2 regions of the Paenibacillus sp. FSL R10-2734 genome follow, and region 2 is predicted to be linked to the other one. Evidence: predicted binding sites of a transcription regulator. Region 2 holds the regulator's gene; the other holds the start of a gene.
The links. The regulator Rex, encoded in region 2, represses fermentation and respiration genes when NADH is low (regulators of the CRP and FNR family bind a similar motif). The targets are predictions, from matches to a motif close to TTGTGAAATATTTCACAA.
Positions count from the first base shown of each region.

Region 1: a site for Rex is predicted at 1,773-1,790, ahead of NSS67_RS04495 (formate/nitrite transporter family protein). Genes of this name have one in related genera too.

Region 1 covers NZ_CP150170.1:986,204-991,801, reverse strand. Annotated here, with positions in the region: gene NSS67_RS04505 (MFS transporter) at 1-418, opposite strand, end outside; gene NSS67_RS04500 (hypothetical protein) at 502-702, shown strand; gene NSS67_RS04495 (formate/nitrite transporter family protein) at 841-1,668, opposite strand; gene NSS67_RS04490 (FAD-dependent oxidoreductase) at 1,946-3,310, opposite strand; gene NSS67_RS04485 (formate--tetrahydrofolate ligase) at 3,649-5,283, opposite strand; gene NSS67_RS04480 (glutathione peroxidase) at 5,534-5,598, opposite strand, start outside.
Region 2 covers NZ_CP150170.1:2,955,800-2,968,957, forward strand. Annotated here, with positions in the region: gene dinG (ATP-dependent DNA helicase DinG) at 1-2,291, shown strand, start outside; gene NSS67_RS12890 (redox-sensing transcriptional repressor Rex) at 2,421-3,074, shown strand; gene NSS67_RS12895 (amidohydrolase) at 3,061-4,362, shown strand; gene NSS67_RS12900 (DUF5590 domain-containing protein) at 4,542-5,060, shown strand; gene NSS67_RS12905 (hypothetical protein) at 5,469-6,011, shown strand; gene NSS67_RS12910 (AAA family ATPase) at 6,004-7,506, shown strand; gene NSS67_RS12915 (3-hydroxyacyl-CoA dehydrogenase NAD-binding domain-containing protein) at 7,640-8,512, shown strand; gene NSS67_RS12920 (acetate kinase) at 8,509-9,717, shown strand; gene asnS (asparagine--tRNA ligase) at 9,739-11,037, shown strand; gene NSS67_RS12930 (DnaD domain protein) at 11,064-11,816, shown strand; gene NSS67_RS12935 (RNA polymerase sigma factor) at 12,327-12,863, shown strand; gene NSS67_RS12940 (hypothetical protein) at 12,860-13,158, shown strand, end outside.

The DNA.
Region 1 (5,598 bases), 2.0 Mb from region 2:
AAATAACATTAAACAGCTCTCCGCGCTGCTTCGTAAAACGAAAGCCGATAAACGCCTGAATCGCAGGTAATGACAGTGAATTAAAAAGTCCTACTAGTCCCATTGCGGCCATAAACAAAATCCAGTTGTTACTTGCTGCTGGCAAAGTGAACAGCGCAAGTGCATTCATGGCCAGCGCTCCGACAATCAGCCGGTTTACACCCACCTTATGATAGAGTGAGCCCCCGAGTAATTGACCCACGATCCCTCCAACCGATTGAATAAGAATCACTAGTCCAGCATCCGACATGCTGCGTCCAAGCTCATCAAAAACATACATCGTGACAAGTGGCCACATCAATGCACTACCCGTTGCGTTAATAAGGCTGGCGATTAAAAATATTTTAACTTCTTTAGGATAAGCCTGTAAAAACTTCATAAGTAGTGTACATCCCCTGTAATATATGTGTCATTATTCCATCCAGTATCATCCCAAAACAGGGCTTGGAGCAAGCAAACACATTGACGTTGCATCGTGATAAAGTCACTGTATACTCTACCTCTTATTTCGGTCTAACTTCTACCGTAGCTGAGAAAAAAGCGGCTCCGTTCCCCATGGATCAGGGCGTCTATTTATATTTTATAGTTGCCGCTGTCGTCCGTAAAGCAGACTTATTAAAACGAAGTGATTCATTATTACATAATCAGGGTAATAGAGCCTAGAAACACTCCCCCTTCTAAAATTCGCCGTGCATCCGAATTCGTTCCCCCGAATTCGATTACATCACGGCGAATTTTGTGTTGTCTATACAGCAAAAAGCACCCCTCGAATGATTCTAAGGAGTGCTCTATAAGATAGGTTTAGGCGTGTTTTTTCACAGCGCTGCCGGACTTACTGTCTACGGATTGAATGGCCGCAGGCTCTTTACGCAGGTAAGCCATCCAATAGGCTGCCGCAACAAATATCGCACCGCCCGTCAAATTGCCTAGCCATACCGGTACAAAGTTTTGGAAGTATTCTCCCCATGAGAAATACCCTTCAAAAATTGCAGCTGGGATTAAGAACATGTTGGCTACAACGTGCTGGAAGCCGATAGCTACAAAAGCCATAGTCGGGAACCAGATACCGAGGATTTTGCCACTGAAGTTATCCGCCCCATAGGAGAGCCATACCGCCAGAGCTACGAGCCAGTTACAACCGATACCGGAAACAAATGCTGGCAAGAATCCAGCCTCTAGCTTATGTCCAGCCATTTCGACTACTTTCTCCAAATACACACCGTCTGCGGTTAAACCCACCACATGACCGAAAAAATAAGCTACAAACAAAGCTCCAGCTAGATTGCTGAGTGTAATCAATACGAGATTCTTGATAACTTCCCAGAAAGATATCTTCTTGGCCATAAAAGCAAGCGGCACGGCCATCATATTGCCTGTCAGTAGTTCTCCTCCTGCGAGCAGTACCAAAATCAATCCAACAGGGAACACTGCAGCCCCAATAAAGTTAGCAATGGATCCCCATTCTTGTGGTGCGCCAGCAATGACGCGAATATCCAGTAAAAATCCGAGCGCAATAAACGCTCCTCCCAGAAAGCCCAGAATAAGTACGGTACTTAAAGGATTGTGAGCCTTTTTAATGCCGTTCTCGACTGTTACTGCGGCAATCTGCTGCGGTTTATTATAAGCCATGATTCTTATCCCCTTCATCTATTTACTTAAAATTTGTTCCTTTATGACCATTGTAGCGTGTCACAAAACACATTAACGTGATAATTATCACTTAATGAAAAACTAAGTGAAAGTTTTCACTGACATGTCAAATTTAGCGTGATGCTTACATAATTACAAATGTCAGAATAGGATCCAAATTATTTTAAAGGTAAATAGTACCACTTTTCACATCGCAAAAAAACCGAAGCCATAAATAGCCTCGGTTCATTCGCCTGATTATTCTTATGCAATTACGTTACACCGTTACGGTTTCTTTACTTGATACTGTTGTCGGCAGCGATTGAAGACCTACTGTATTCAGGAAGTTCCAAGGCTTGTTGTAATGAGGTTGGAAGAAGAAATCAATGAAGGCAAGTTGGTCAATCGTCATTTTATTTTGAATACATACAGACACTGTGTTGATCGATTGGGTCAGATCCATCTTGGACATGATTTGTGCTCCGAGAATACGGCGTGTAGCGCGATCAAATACTACTTTTAATTGGACCTGCTCGAAGGTTGGCATGAATTCTGGACGATAGTTGTCAATAATCATGGTAGTCTCTACGTCTATTCCCTCAGCCTTGGCTCCTTCTTCAGTAAGACCGGTAGCAGCGATATTGTCTTCATAAATTTTAATGCCCGAAGTCCCTTGAGTCCCCATATAAGGAATTGTCTCTGTCACCAAGTTACGTGCAACCAAGGTACCCATCCGTACGGCATTTGTGGCAAGTGGAATATACGCATGCTTACCTGTAGGGTTGTAATGAATCGCACAGCTGTCACCAGCGGCATACACATCTGGGCAACTAGTCTGCATATAATCATTGACCAAAATTGCACCATTAGGCAGCATATCCACTTGACCCTTTAAGAGTTCAGTATTTGGACGGAAGCCAATGCAGAGAATAACAAGATCCGTCTCATGCTCCCCTTCACTTGTGATAACCTTGGTAACTTTACCGCCTTCGCCAGCAAAAGCACTGACCTTCTCATTTAGAGCCAATTTAATTCCATGATCCTTAAAGGATTGTTGTATCGGTGCAGTGAACTCTGGGTCCAAATATTTATTCAGAATACGATCCTCACCATCGATCAGTGTGACTTGCTTCCCGTTCATTTGGAAGGCTTCCACCAATTCAACGCCGATATAACCAGCGCCCACGACTGTGATTTTGTTTGCTTGTTTAGCTTTTTCTATAATGGTGTTGGAATGGTCATAGTTCTTGCAAAGTAAGACACCTTCCAGCTCAAGTCCTTCCAGCTTCGGAACAATCGGCCATGAACCCGTAGTCATAATCAGCTTATCGTAGGTATCAGCGAACTCCTGTCCAGTTGTCAAATTACGAATGCGAAGCGTTTTGGACTTCGTATCCACTTCGGTCACTTCATGGCGCATGTTGGTCTTTACACCAAGCTCTGCAAGCTTATCTGGGGAAGAATAGAACAGCCCGTGTGGATCTTTAACTACTCCACCAACGTATAAAGCAATTCCGCAGGATAAGAAGGAAATATTATCATTACGCTCATACACAGTGATCTCGGCATCCGGGTAAAGTTGAGCGGTATTTACAATTGCGGCAGTTCCAGCATGGGTACATCCAATGACAGCTACTTTCATTATTTCTTCCTCCTTCAAATGGACAATCGGGTTATATAATTGGACTTGCATGACCGATCAATTATCGAATCTGATCAACAATGGGTTAGTTGTGATTTATTTCACTTTATAAACTGATTATATTGTGATATTTATCACATTACAAGTCTTTTTCACCTATATCCTCAGATTGTTCACAATTTTAAATATTTCTTTCGCCACCGCTGCCGAGTGCGGTCTCATTAGCTTTGCCATGAAAGTAGGGCATTATGTTCTAATCCCGCAGGATATACTTTCTTATAACACGCAAAAAAAGGCTCCCCCTAATACAACAGGAGAAGCCTGATCATAAACTAAATTTACACTAAACCGTGAATCTCGCCATCCTCATCCATCCATAACGCCTCAGCAGCTGGTTTAGCCGGTAGACCTGGCATCGTAACGATATTGCCCGTGATGACTACAGCAAAACCTGCACCGAGCGAAAGGGTGATATCACGTATGCCAATGGTGAAACCTCCAGGAGCGCCAAGTAATCTAGGCTGGTCCGAGAAGGAATAGGGCGTCTTCGCCATACATACTTGAAGATCATTTAATCCGAGTCGCTCGATCACTGCTAGGCTGCGTTTCGCCGCAGGAGAAAAGTTAACCTCTGCACCACGGTAAATTTCATGCACGATCTTGGTGATCTTGGAAGAGATGTCGAGATCATTCTCGTACAAAGGAGTAAAGTGCTCGGTGTCGCTGTGGTCCAGAAGCTTCTTCAGTTCTGAAGCCAACTCCTGTCCGCCCGCACTACCTTCTGCCCACACCTTAGATATAGCAGCAGGAACGTTCAAGCGGCGACAAGCTTCCACTACATCATTAATCTCTTCTGGGCTGTCGCCTTCAAAATGATTAATGGCAACAAGAACAGGTACCCCAAATTTGCCGAGATTCTCTACATGACGTTCCAAATTAGACAATCCAGAGCGCAGTGCCGTCCGATTCTCAGTTTGGAGCTCATTCTTAGGCACACCCCCGTTATATTTCAGGGATTTTACCGTCACGACAAGCACAGCCGCCGATGGCGTTAGTCCGGCTTGCCGGCATTTAATATCCATAAATTTCTCTGCACCAAGATCCGCTCCGAAGCCTGCTTCCGTGACCACTACATCTCCCAGCTTCAGTGCATAACGAGTACCGATAACACTGCTGCAGCCATGTGCGATATTCGCAAATGGGCCGCCGTGTACAATCACTGGAGTGCCCTCCAGGGTCTGCACCAGATTAGGCTTGACCGCTTCCTTCAGCAGCGCTGTCATTGCTTCAACAGCTCCTATTTGCTCGGCCGTTACAGGCTGACCTTCTTGGTCATAACCAATCAAAATGCGGTTCAGACGCTTCTTCAGATCACTCAGATTATCGCATAGGCATAACACGGCCATAATCTCAGACGCTGTCGTAATCTGAAAGCCGCTTTCCCGTACGACTCCATTTCCATCTCCGAGCCCTGTCACGACGTTCCGCAGACTGCGATCATTCATATCCATCACGCGTTTCCAAACGATACGCTGTGGATCAAGCCCCAGCTTATTACCTTGGAAGATATGATTATCAATCATCGCAGATAATAAATTATGCGCTGAAGTCACCGCATGAATATCGCCTGTAAAGTGCAAATTAATCTCATCTGCCGGAACGATCTGCGACTTGCCGCCGCCAGTGGCCCCTCCCTTCATGCCTAAGCATGGTCCGAGGGATGGCTCGCGTAAGGCAGCTACCGTCTTTACACCTGCTGCGTTCAGCGCCTGTGCCAGTCCTATGGTTGTTAAGGTCTTCCCTTCACCAGCAGGGGTGGGATTCACCGCAGTGACCAATACCAGCTTGCCATCTGGCTTGTTCTTCATGTCCTCCCATAAGGACGGCGAGAGTTTACTTTTATATTTTCCGTATAGTTCCAGATGCTGCTCGTCGATTCCCGCTTGTGATGCTACCTCTGTAATTAACTTCATGCTTGTATAAAACCCTCCTGCCGTTATTATCCTGCTGCATTCCACGCTTTATGCATATTTTTTGCATGGGCATTACATTCTCTTCAAAGGATACATGGTCTCTGTAAAGCGTCAAGTATAATTTATCACATTGAAATTCAAGGCGACTATTCCTTAGTCCTATGTAAAAAAGAAAATCCCGTCGAGGCTCGGCCAAAGACCGAGGTCGAAAGGATTCTTATCAAATAACAAATCATCAGACCCTAAATGGCTACAATAAGGACTCAATATGTTCTTTCATCGTTTCTGGCGATTCCTTCGGCTCAACACGAGCCA
Region 2 (13,158 bases):
GTCTACTGCGTGAACGGGAAGCGGAGACGCTTCAGCCCGAAGGTGATCTGACTTTCTATCGTCAATTAGCGCTTGCTGTGGGAGACTGGAATGAGTTAGCTTCTCCTAGGGATGGGCATGGTGAGAATCCGTTAGAGAATTTATCTTTTACAGATTATATGGATGAAGTAACTAAACGGCTTAAAGACACTTTACCGCAGTATGAAAGCCGAGAAGCTCAGGATATTATGATCAATGATGTGATGACGGCACTTGCTGAAGACAAACATCTTCTGATCGAAGCAGGAACAGGAACCGGCAAATCGCTTGGTTATTTGTTGCCTGCTATTTATCAAAGCGTTCGCACCGATCAAAAGGTCATGGTCAGCACTCATACCATTAATTTGCAGGACCAATTACGGGAGCGAGATATTCCTTTGTTAACGCAGGTAGTTCCTTTTCCATTTAAAGCTGCGATTTTTAAAGGTAGAGGACATTATTTGTGTCTGCGTAAGTTTGAACATAAAATTAACAAAAAGGACTTTATAAGCCCAAGGGAAGACGCGCTTACTGCGGCTCAGATGATCGTATGGCTGACTCAAAGTGAATCTGGAGATGATGAAGAGCTCAATTTAAGCGGTCGAGGCGGTGATTTCTGGGAGACGGTTGCAAGTGATACCGATTCCTGTCTAGGCCGTTCGTGTCCATGGTTCCGCAAATGTTATTATCACCGGGCTAAGCACGAAGCGGGTATTGCTGACGTGGTCATTACGAACCATTCTAAGCTGTTCGCGGATGTTAAGGCGGGTCATCAGTTGCTCCCAGCTTATGAGCATCTTGTGATTGATGAGGCCCATCATCTGGAGGATGTAGCTGGCAAGCATTTAGGTATGCATATGAAGCATTTCACGGTGGCGCATACGCTATCGCGTCTTTACAAAGATAGTCGAAACGGCCAGCTTCCTACTCTTCGCCAAATGCTTCAGTCATCAGGCAGCGAGGAAGCTTCTGAATGGAGCGGAGTCATTGATAGAATCTATCCAGATCTGCTTACCATAAAAGAAACCTGGGATCTACTTAGTGACAAACTGTTCAGCCTTTTGCCGGAACGCAGTGATGCAGCGGCGGGAGAAGCTGGACAATTAGTTATGCGTTTACTTCCTGCTCGGAAACCGAAAGATTGGGATGAATTGGTTGCTTTAGAGAATACTATAAATCTGACATTAAGTGAAATTATCCGTAAGGGTGATAAAATGCTTAATGAGATGCGCGATCAAGAAGGCCAATCATCATCAGACAGTCTAGTTACCGATATTAGCGGCTTATTCAAGGATTTAGCTTCTATACGTGAGCAAATACGGTTTTTTATGGGATTAAACGACGAGAATGTAGTATATTGGCTGGAGGCGAATGGAAATTATCGCAGCAAATCGCTACAGATGTATGCCGTCCCTGTTGATGTAAGTACCCAGCTTAAGGATCTCTTCTTCGATAAGAAGAAAAGTATCGTGTTAACCTCAGCGACGCTCTCAGTCGATAAATCTTTTCAGTTTATGATTGATAATCTAGGATTAAATGAGGCTGCCGAAGAAGGGCGACTGATGACATCGCTACTACCTTCACCATTTAAATATCGGGAACAGGCACTGCTGGTTATTCCGCGTGATTTTCCTAGTGTGAAGGGTAGTGTGGGAGATGCACGTTTTGTGGATACACTCGTTCAGTCGCTAGCGGAAACGGCGGTAACAACCCGCGGGCGGATGCTTGTCCTGTTTACCTCTTACAAGATGCTGCGCCAGGTTTATGATCCTCTGAAAGAGGCTCTAGCCTCACAGGAGATTACGGTGCTAGGTCAAGGTGTGGAAGGGGGCAGCCGCAGCAAGCTTATCCGCCGTTTTCAGGACAGTGCAGCCTCAGTTCTGCTAGGAACAAGCAGCTTCTGGGAGGGTGTAGATATTCCGGGTGAAGCGCTAACCTGTTTGGCCATCGTGAGGCTCCCATTCCAACCGCCGAATCATCCACTAGCGGAAGCGAAGTCGGAGTTATTGCAAGCCCAGAAAAAGAATCCGTTCATGAAGTTGTCTGTTCCTCAGGCAGTTATTCGCTTTAAGCAAGGATTCGGAAGACTGGTACGGACAGCGCAGGATCGGGGTATTGTTATTGTTTATGACACAAGGGTTATAGAATCTCACTATGGGAAGTATTTCCTTTATTCACTGCCTGGCCCGAAAATGGAGCATATGCTAACGGATCAAATGGTTCCTCGTATAGCAGAGTGGTTGGAGGACGGAGGCGTTTCCCGAAACGTATAACTTCAGTTTGTGATCACTCTACAAATGAAGGGCGGTATAAGAATTAAGAATACCGCTCTTCATTGAGACGAGGTACGGAATTTTTGTTAGGATTTGAAAAAAAGTAATAACTAATTTAGGAGGCATATTATGAAATCGGATAAAATATCAGAAGCTGTCGTTCGCAGACTTCCTGTGTACTTGCGTTTTTTAAATGATCTTCAGAATCGTGAAATATTAACCGTTTCCTCTCAGGAGCTTGGTCAAAAGCTTGATCTAAATCCCGCTCAAATCCGTAAAGATTTGGCTTATTTCGGTGATTTCGGAAGAAAAGGTATTGGTTATGATGTTGCTTATCTTATAGAAAAAATTCGTCATATCTTGAAGCTTGATCAACAGCTGAATGTGGCTTTGGTAGGAGCAGGTAATCTTGGTCATGCCTTGTCTAATTACAACGCATATTTGAAGGATACCATGAAGATTACTGCTATATTTGACTCCTATGCCCCTAAGGTTGGGCGGAAAATCAACTCACTGACTGTGCAACCAATGGAGGAGCTGGCAAAGACGGTCCGCGAGCAAGGTATTCGAATTGGGATTATTACAGTGCCTAATTCAGAAGCGCAGAATGTTGCGGATATTCTCATTGAAGCAGGAATTGAGGCGATTTTGAATTTTGCGCCAGTGATTCTAAAAACACCACCGAATATCCGGGTTCATGCGGCCGATTTTACAACGGATTTGCAAAGCCTTGCTTATTACCTGAAAGACGGAAAGGAAGAAAGTAGAAATGAAGAGCAATAAAACTATAATCAAGGGCGGGCGTTTTCTAATTCCGGGAACGGATGAGCCGGTTCTGAGCGGATATATGACTATTGAAGATGATTTGATCACTTACATAGGAAAAGAAGAGCCTTTGATTGAAGATGGTGTGCAAGTGGTTGATGGCAGTCGTCTACTGTTCATGCCAGGTCTTGTAAACACACACGGCCATGCCGCAATGTCGTTACTACGTGGTTATGGAGACGATTTAGCACTTCAGGTGTGGCTTCAGGAGAAGATGTGGCCGATGGAGGAAAAGTTCACCGGAGAAGATGTATACTGGGGAACCTCCTTGTCTGTACTAGAAATGCTAAAGGGTGGGACTACAACCTTCTTGGATATGTATGATCATATGGACCGAGTAGCTGAGGTAGTCGAATTGTCAGGTATCCGTTCCGTACTGATGCGCGGCGTAATAGGCCTATGTCCAGAGGAAGTACAGAATCATAAGCTTGCGGAAGCGATTTCTTTTGCACGTAACTGGCATGGGAAGGCTGACGGCAGAATTACGACGATGATCTCACCACACGCCCCATATACCTGCCCACCGGACTTTTTTGTTAAGTTTGTACAGGCGGCACATGATTTGGATTTACCGATGCATACCCATATGTCCGAAACGAAACGTGAAGTGGAGCAGAATGTGGTGGATTATGGACTGCGTCCTGTAGCGCATCTTGAGAAGCTTGGAATGTTCACACGGCCGTCTATTGTTGCTCATGGCGTTCATTTGAATGATGAAGAGATCGAGATTCTGGCTCGTCATAATGTAGGTGTGTCACATAACCCAGGGAGTAACCTTAAACTGGCCAGTGGAGTGGCTAGAGTGCCGGATCTTCTAAAAGCTGGAGTGAAGGTGTCTCTGGGTACAGATGGCGCGGCAAGTAATAACAACTTGGATATGTTTGAAGAAATGCGTCTTGCAGCGCTCATCCATAAAGGTGTAAGCGGTGATCCTACGGCTGTTCCAGCTCCTGAAGCGCTGCGTATGGCTACGGAGTATGGCGCAAAGTCTATCTTTTTAAATGATGTGGGTAGACTCGCTGTAGGCATGAAAGCTGACTTTATCGCCATTGATATAGACCAGCCGCATTTGCTGCCACACACAGATCTGTTGTCTCATGCTGTATACTCTGCCAGTGCCAAGGATGTTGAGCATGTATGGGTGAACGGTAAACAAGTAGTGAAACAGGGACAATGCGTAACGCTAGATGAGGAAGCTATCCGTCGTAAGGCACAAGAATCCTTTGATGGTCTGCTCAAGCGCTAGTCTATAATAATAGTGAATAACTGAAAGGCTGTGACTTCTGCGTTTGCAAAAGTTACGGCCTTTTGTGTAAATATAGGAATTTATGACTAGATAATGTTGGATGGATATGAAACTTTGGATAAACATACGGGTGTGTTATATAATCAAAAAAGATATATTACTAGAAAGGGAGCTGCACCTTGAAGAAAAGGAAAAAATGGATCCTCCTGGGATCAGTTCTGATTCTGCTCCTTCTGTTTGGACTTATCCAGTTCTATGCTTATATTATGAAAGATCAATGGAACGAGCGAGATATCGCTAAGGGTGTCGCCAAAACCAGTGCTGGTCTGACAGAGGTAACTAAAGCACAGAAATCCGTGTGGGATGAAAATGGGGTGTACTGGGTCTTAACAGGGAAGAATGAAGCCGGGACCGAGTTGATGGTATGGGTACGCTTTACTGTAGATGGGAAGTTTGCTGAGGGTGCCGATGCAGTTTATGCTGAGGAACTGAGTAAAGGGACCTCTGAAGCGAAGATGCGAAGCATTATAAAAGCCGATCTTCCGGACATTACCATTGAGCGATTGTTGCCGGGGGTATATAACGGAGAATATGCTTGGCAGCTTTTTTATAAACAAAGCGGTCGGTATTATTATCAATTTTATCGCTTCTCAGATGGGGCACGATTGGGTGAAGGATACAGTTTGCCTAGCCGCTAAGAGTGAGAAAAGTACTTTAGGAGAACAAGCGGACTATTTATGGTTCGCTTTTTTTCGTTCCAACGGCATACTGAATGATATACTTATAGTGTATAGAATGTGTTATACTATAAGGGCGGGTTTTAATATTATGATTTAAAAATACATGAAAAAGTAGGCCTGTTAATGATGAATAACGGCCCTTTTTTGTCGAAATAAATCAATATATTTTATGAAATGGAAACAATTAAAAAATAAAATTTTAAATATCTTCACACTTTTTTTCAATTTCGTATATACACCTATGATATACTACTGTTTGTAATTAGAAAGGCATTAACAGAACATTAGGCTCTGATGAGCTCTGAACTAGCTATGATTATTGATCATTCTGTTTACATTTTGTCATCTTTGAGAGGAGGACGTTTCTTGAAACTACGTCTAGTACCTGTACTGATAACGTCTCTACTGTCGGCTACTGTATTGTTTGGAGGATTCTTTTTATATCGTCAGTTTGCTTTACAGGAACCACTTCAAAAGATTGTATCCGGATATGATGGAGTAAATGATTCACATATTAGTATTAACCGCGATGAGGTCACATTGAAACTTGATTTGCAGCCAGGCACGAATTTACGCGATCTGGTAACGTATGTTTCCAAAGAAGGGAAATCCGTGATTGATGGACGTAAGCTTAAACTGGATGTGGAGCAAAATTCAAGTGAACTACTGGATGATTACTGGGATAAAGCGATGTTCTCTGTAGCTGAAGCCATGGAGAGCCGTAAATATACGATTATACCTACTGAACTTGATAGATTGAAAGAGCAAAATTCGGAATATAAAAATGTGATAGCATCTACTGAAATCGACGACAACAATGTGTACGTAAGCTTGAGTAATGGGAAAGAAAGTAAATTTATTATTTTGCCGCGAAAACCTGCGACCTTGGGGGTATGGAATAATGCCTAAGTACCTTAAAGAAATTTTACTCGGATTTATTCCTGTACTGTTTATTTTCATGGCATATCTAGGTATTAATATATTCCCGATTGTTATAGCAGCTGGAATGCTTACTGCATTACTTATAATTGCTCATTTACGTGGTGGGCTTACCGTGAACGCTGGTGCAGATAAGAAACGCAAAAAGGTAGGACCTTCAAAGCTCACTTTCGAAGAAATTGGTGGGCAAGACAATGCGAAGCAAGAGCTTCGTGAAGCACTCGATTTTTTGATCCGGCATGAGGAGATTAGTAAATTTGGGATTCGGCCTCTGAAGGGGATCCTGCTTACGGGTCCTCCAGGAACAGGTAAGACACTTATGGCACGGGCTGCAGCTCATTACACAAACTCCGTATTTGTTGCTGCATCAGGTAGTGAGTTTGTAGAAATGTATGTAGGTGTCGGGGCCGGTCGAATTCGCGATTTGTTCAAGGATGCTCGTAACCGTGCTGTTAAGGAGAACAAACAAAGCGCTATTATTTTCATTGATGAAATTGATGTAATTGGCGGTAAGCGTGAAGGCGGACAGCAGCGTGAATATGATCAGACCTTGAATCAGCTGTTGACTGAGATGGACGGCATTTATAATAACGAAACACCGCGTATTTTACTGGTAGCTGCAACAAACCGAAAAGAAATGCTTGATTCGGCATTGCTACGTCCTGGACGGTTTGATCGTCATATTCAGGTGGACATGCCTGATAAAAAGGGCCGTAAATCGATTCTCGAATTGCATGCTAAAAATAAACCACTTCATGCTGATGTGAGCCTAGACAAAATCGCGGAAGAAGCCTATGGATTTTCCGGTGCTCAGCTCGAAAGTGTCATGAATGAGGCTGCGATTTATATGATGCGTGAGGACTTGACGGAAGTTGAGCAGCGGCATCTGTCGATGGCAATTGACAAGGTAATGATGGGTGAGAAAACAGATAGAGAAACAAATCACGAAGAGAAAAAGAGGGTCGCTATTCATGAATTGGGACATGCCATTATGGCAGAGCTCCTTCGTCCCGGAAGCGTAAGTCAGGTTACACTGACCCCGCGTGGACAAGCCCTTGGATATGTGCGTCATAATCCTCAACAAGAGCAGTATTTGTACACCAAAGATTATTTGGAAGATCAGATTATGATCGCTCTTGGCGGAGCGGCGGCTGAAGAAATGTATTATGGCGGACGAAGCACTGGTTCACGCGGGGACTTCGATCAGGCACTGAATATTGTGGAAACGATGATGAAATCGGGTCTAACCTCACTTGGTATTGCTAAGCTGGAAATGGTTACCACTGAAGAGCTTATGAAGGAAAATAGTAAGATATTGGATGAGTTGATGACTCGCACACATGAGCATCTTGAAAAGCAACGAAATGTATTTGATTACTCTCTTGACATTTTAATGAAGGAAGAAGTGCTCTCTGGAGAGCAATTTCGATGTCAATTTCGTGACAGCGTCCTTTTACCAGCATAAATATTTATGCTGGTTATTTTTTTTTACTTTTCAGGCATGCTAAGATATCATTATATGTCGGGCTTTATAAATATTTGCGACAGACAAGGTACAATACAAAAGTATAGATACCTGAAAGGATGGAGACTTTTTTATGAATTTCAAAAAAATAGGTGTCATCGGCGGTGGCACAATGGGACAAGGTATTGCTGAAATGCTAGCTGCCAAAGGTCTGGATGTATTACTGGTGGAGAAAACCGCAGAGAAACTGGACTACTCTTACGAAATGATCGAGACAAGTCTAGATAAGCAGCTGGAGAAGTGGGCAATTACTCAAGCAGAGAAGAAGCTAATTCTTAGCCGCATTCAAAAAGTGACACATTTCGCGGAGCTCAGCTCTTGTGACATGGTCATCGAAACTATTGTTGAGGATTTGGAAGAAAAGAAAAAGATTTTAAATCAATTGGATCAAGTATGTCCAAACAACATTATTCTTGCTAGTAACACGTCGACACTCAGCTTGACTGAGCTTGCTAGTTCTACAATGTATCCGGAACGCGTGATCGGTATGCATTTCATATATCCTGTAGCTAAAGTGGATCTTGTAGAAATCGTACGTGGTCTGAAAACTTCAGACGCTACTTTTGAAGATACAAAGTCCTTTGTGGATGAAATTGTTGAGAAAAAAGGTGTAATGATTTACGAATCCCCAGGATTTGTGACTTCACGCCTCATTTGCTTGCTTATCAATGAAGCTATGCATGTGCTGCAAGAGGGTGTTGCCTCTGCACAGGATATTGATGACGCTATGCGTATCGGATATCAATTCCAATACGGACCGCTTGAAATGGCTGACAGATTCGGCTTGGATTCGGTTCTTGCAGCGCTTGAAAATATGTTCCGTGAATATGGCGAACTGAAGTACCGCCCTTCTACAATTCTCAAGAAGATGGTACGTGCAGGACAACTGGGTATGAAATCAGGAGAAGGCTTCTTCAAGTACGACAAGGATGGTGACCGTGTATGAATATTCTAGTTATTAACTCAGGTAGTTCTTCTTTGAAATATCAGCTGTACAATATGGACGATGAATCGGTTTTGGCTAAAGGTTTGGTAGAACGTATTGGAATGGATTCCTCCATTCTGAATCATAAACCGACTGGTAAAGCAGAAGTGACAGAAGTAAGCGAAATTCTGGAACATAATACAGCGATCCGTAAAGTCCTTGCTTGTCTTACAGACAAAGAGCATGGTGTGATTGAATCCATTAATGAAATTAACGCTGTAGGTCACCGTGTAGTGCATGGTGGTGAGTTCTTCAACGCTTCCGCGCTTGTTGACGCTGATGCAAAGACTAAAATTCGTCAATTGATTGACCTTGCACCACTGCATAACCCAGCAGCAATGATGGGGATTAATGCAACCGAAGTAAATATGCCAGGTGTACCGCAGGTTGTTGTATTCGATACTGCATTCCACCAAACAATGCCTGAAAAAGCTTATATGTACGCTATTCCTAGAGTGCTGTACAATAAATATAAAGTTCGTCGTTATGGCGCACATGGTACATCACATGACTTCGTAAGCAAGGCTGCTGCGGAGTACTTGGAGCGTCCGCTGGAAGACCTGAGGATCATTACTTGCCATATCGGTAACGGTGGTAGTGTAACAGCAGTTCAAGGTGGAGTATCCGTGGATACTTCCATGGGTATGACCCCTCTGGAAGGATTGATGATGGGTACTCGTAGTGGTGATCTCGACCCAGCGATTGTCCCTTATGTAATGAACAAGGAAGAATTGTCCGTAGGCGAAGTTAACTCCATGTTGAATAAACATAGTGGTCTCTTAGCAATTTCGGGCGTAAGCAGTGACATGCGTGATATTATTGATGGTATGGAAAAAGGTGAGCCTAATTCCACGCTAGCTTTTGAAATGTATGAGTACCGCTTGCGCAAGTATATCGGTTCATATACAGCTGCCATGAACGGTGTAGATGCGATCGTATTTACTGCCGGTGTTGGTGAAAATGCTTCATTACTTCGTGAGAAACTGCTAAATAACCTTACTTTCTTGGGTATTGAGTTGGATGCTGAAGCTAACAAAGTTCGTTCCGGCGATCCACGTCGTATCTCTACGGTAGATTCCAAGGTACAAGTGCTAGTAGTTCCGACAAACGAAGAACTTGTCATTGCACGTGATACACACCGTATTGTGCAAGGAATTAACTGCTAAATTAGAGGAGAGATTGAAGGCATGGCTAACAAGAGTGTAATTAAGAACGTGAATGAACATGTTGGAGAGAGTGTTGTTATTGGCTGTTGGGTAAACAACAAGCGCTCCAGTGGTAAAATTCAGTTCCTGCAGCTTCGCGATGGTACAGGTTATATTCAGGGAGTTGTAGTGAAATCAGAAGTGCCTGAAGAGGTATGGGATGCAGCTAAGAGCCTCACACAGGAAAGCTCTTTGTATGTGACCGGAATTATTCGCGAGGAACCTCGCAGTCAATCTGGTTTTGAAATGACTGTAACTGGAATTGAAGTTCTGCATCTTACAGAGAATTATCCGATTACTCCGAAAGAGCATGGCGTAGATTTCTTGATGGATCACCGTCACCTCTGGCTACGTGCCTCGAAGCAACGGGCTGTTCTGGTAATTCGTGCAGAAATTATTCGTGCAATCCAACAGTTCTTCAACGAGAGTGGATTTACAAAGGTGGATCCTCCGATTCTGACGCCAACGTCAGCAGAAGGAACTACTAACTTGTTCCACACTAAGTACTTCGATGAGGACGCCTATTTGACACAAAGTGGACAGTTGTACATGGAAGCTGCGGCAATGGCACTTGGCCGTGTGTATTCCTTTGGACCAACTTTCCGTGCAGAGAAATCGAAGACTCGTCGCCACTTAATCGAGTTCTGGATGATCGAGCCAGAAATGGCCTTTACAGATCACGAAGAAAGCTTGAAGGTTCAGGAAGAGTTTATTAGCTTCGTAGTGCAATCCGTATTGAAGAATTGCCGTGCTGAGCTGGAAGCGGTAGGACGCGATATTTCCAAGCTGGAGAATATCAAAGCACCATTCCCGCGTATTACTTATGACGAGGCGATCAAGTTCTTAAACGATAAAGGCTTTGAGGATATTGCTTGGGGTGATGATTTCGGTGCACCTCATGAAACAGCTATCGCAGAAGCATACGATAAACCTGTATTTATTACTCATTACCCTGCTTCTTTCAAAGCGTTCTACATGAAGCCAGATCCAAATCGTCCGGAGGTTGTACTGTGTGCGGATATGATCGCTCCAGAAGGCTATGGAGAGATTATTGGTGGTTCACAGCGGATCGATGATCCTGCACTGCTTGAAGAGCGTTACAAAGAGCACAATCTTTCGATGGATGCTTACAAATGGTACATGGATCTGCGTACTTACGGATCTGTACCTCACTCTGGTTTTGGACTTGGGCTTGAGCGTACTGTAGCTTGGATCTGTGGTCTTGACCATGTACGTGAAACCATTCCGTTCCCACGTACACTGTATCGTCTCTACCCATAAGTTCTTATATTTGAAGGGGGACGTTCATGGACGGCAAAGGATGGAGTACCTGGGGCGAAGGCGTCTCCTTCGGTCTGGAGAACGGAATGGCCGTCATACCTTACGCATTACTGAAGTATTACCGGAAGCTGAATTTAAGCGGAAGTGAAGCCATGCTGCTCATACATCTGCTTTCTTTCAGGCAGGTGGAAGGGATTGAATTCCCTTCTCTTGAGGAGCTTCAGGTCGTAACAGGCCGTAGCATATCTGTACTAGCAGGAGAATTGCAGAAGCTCATGAAGGAAGGTTTTATTAGCATCGATGGCGACAACGATGAGCTAAGAGACATCCATTATGAACGCTACAACTTCTCAGGGTTATACGGAAAGCTAGGTGCTTATCTAGCGACGGTTGTGCAAGAGCATGAGCAAGATAAGCACGTGGGGACCAATACAACTTCGGCACCGCGGTCTACTTCAGGGGGCGGATTCGGCGGAAAGCCCCCCTCATCTCCTTCTCAACTTGGAGCTGAAGAGGAAAGCCGAAATCTGTTCAGTATTTTCGAGAAGGAATTCGGGCGTCCGCTATCTCCAATGGAGTGTGAGACGATATCTAGCTGGGTGGATCAAGACCGGTACCCTGAAGAGCTAATTCTGTTAGCGCTGAAGGAATCTGTATTTGCAGGTAAGGTTCATTTCCGTTATATCGATCGAATATTGCTGGAATGGGCCCGTAACCGGGTCAAGAACGCTCAGGATGTTAAGAACTATACACAAAAATTCCGCAATGGTGGAAGATAGATCGTTCAGGAGAGAACCGCATTGCTTTAGCCTCTCGCTAAAGCCAGTGCGGTTCTTTTTTTACGTAATATAAGGAACGATCAAGGGTATAAGCAGCACAGTGTAGCTCAAAGATGCTGATGGTTTGACAAAACTGTAACGATTACCGATGAATAAACCTGCAAAAGTACATTTTTTAATGATACGCTGAGGGCTAAAGCGATAATTCCTGCAAATCTGCAGTTATTCTTACTTCAAATGAAGTCTTCGAGCTATAAGTGAGAATATACCTGTACATTTGCAGTTTTAGGATTTAATGAAGAGAATATCTGCTCAAAAAACTGTACTCATGCAGGTTTCATTAGTCCAGCGAAAGGTACGGATGGATAAGAGGGAATAACATTTTCAAAGTGGGATGTGAGCCGAGGGCTCATGAAAGTTTTTTGGAATCTTTTTTAAAAAAGTGCAGGGGTAGTTGAAATCGAGTGCGTCTATTGCTGTGGGAAGGAGGGGAGAGTCATTGAAGAAGAGGTGTTAATCAAGCGGATTTGCCAAGGAGACGAAGATGCGTTCCGGCAATTTGTAAATACATACAGTCAGCAAATATACAAAATTACTTATTCTGTATTACGCGATGTCAAGATGGCCGAAGATGCTGCCCAGGAAGCTTTTTTACAAATGTACAAATCTCTCCCTGACTACCGTTATCAAGGTTTGAAATCATGGATTACTCGGATCGCCTTAAATAAGGCAATCGATGCCAAACGTAAACGTGATCGACTTAGAGAACTATCCGTTGACTATGAGCTTGTACTGAGCCAGACGGCTTCCAACGAGGAGGATGTGTTGTCAGGAGTTGTACGCCGTGATCGAATGGATCGGCTGCTCTGTGAAATCAATAACCTACCAGAAACTCATCGTGCAATTATGGTGGCTTATTATCTGGAGCATAAAAAATATGATCAGATTGCTGCAGAGCAGGGGATTTCCCTGAAGACGGTAGAGTCCAGATTATATAGGGCGAGACAATGGATTCGAAATCATTGGAAGGAGGACGAATGGCTATGATGAAGCGTGGAGACGATCCAATCCATCGTGAACAAGCAAATGCTTATATTGAAGGTCAAATGGACGAGGCGATCAGAGAAGAATGGGAACGATTGCTGCTGGAAGATGAAGAAACGTTTAATTCCTACGTGGGAATGCTGGATGAGCTACAGGAGGATCTGCCTTCATTGGAGAATTCGTCTGCTTTTACAGAAAGAGTTATGGGAGATTGGGCTAAAATGACGGAATCTTCAGCAGCATTGGAACAAGTAGCGGTTGAAGAAGGGGGACGAATATATCGCTGGTATGAAAAGAC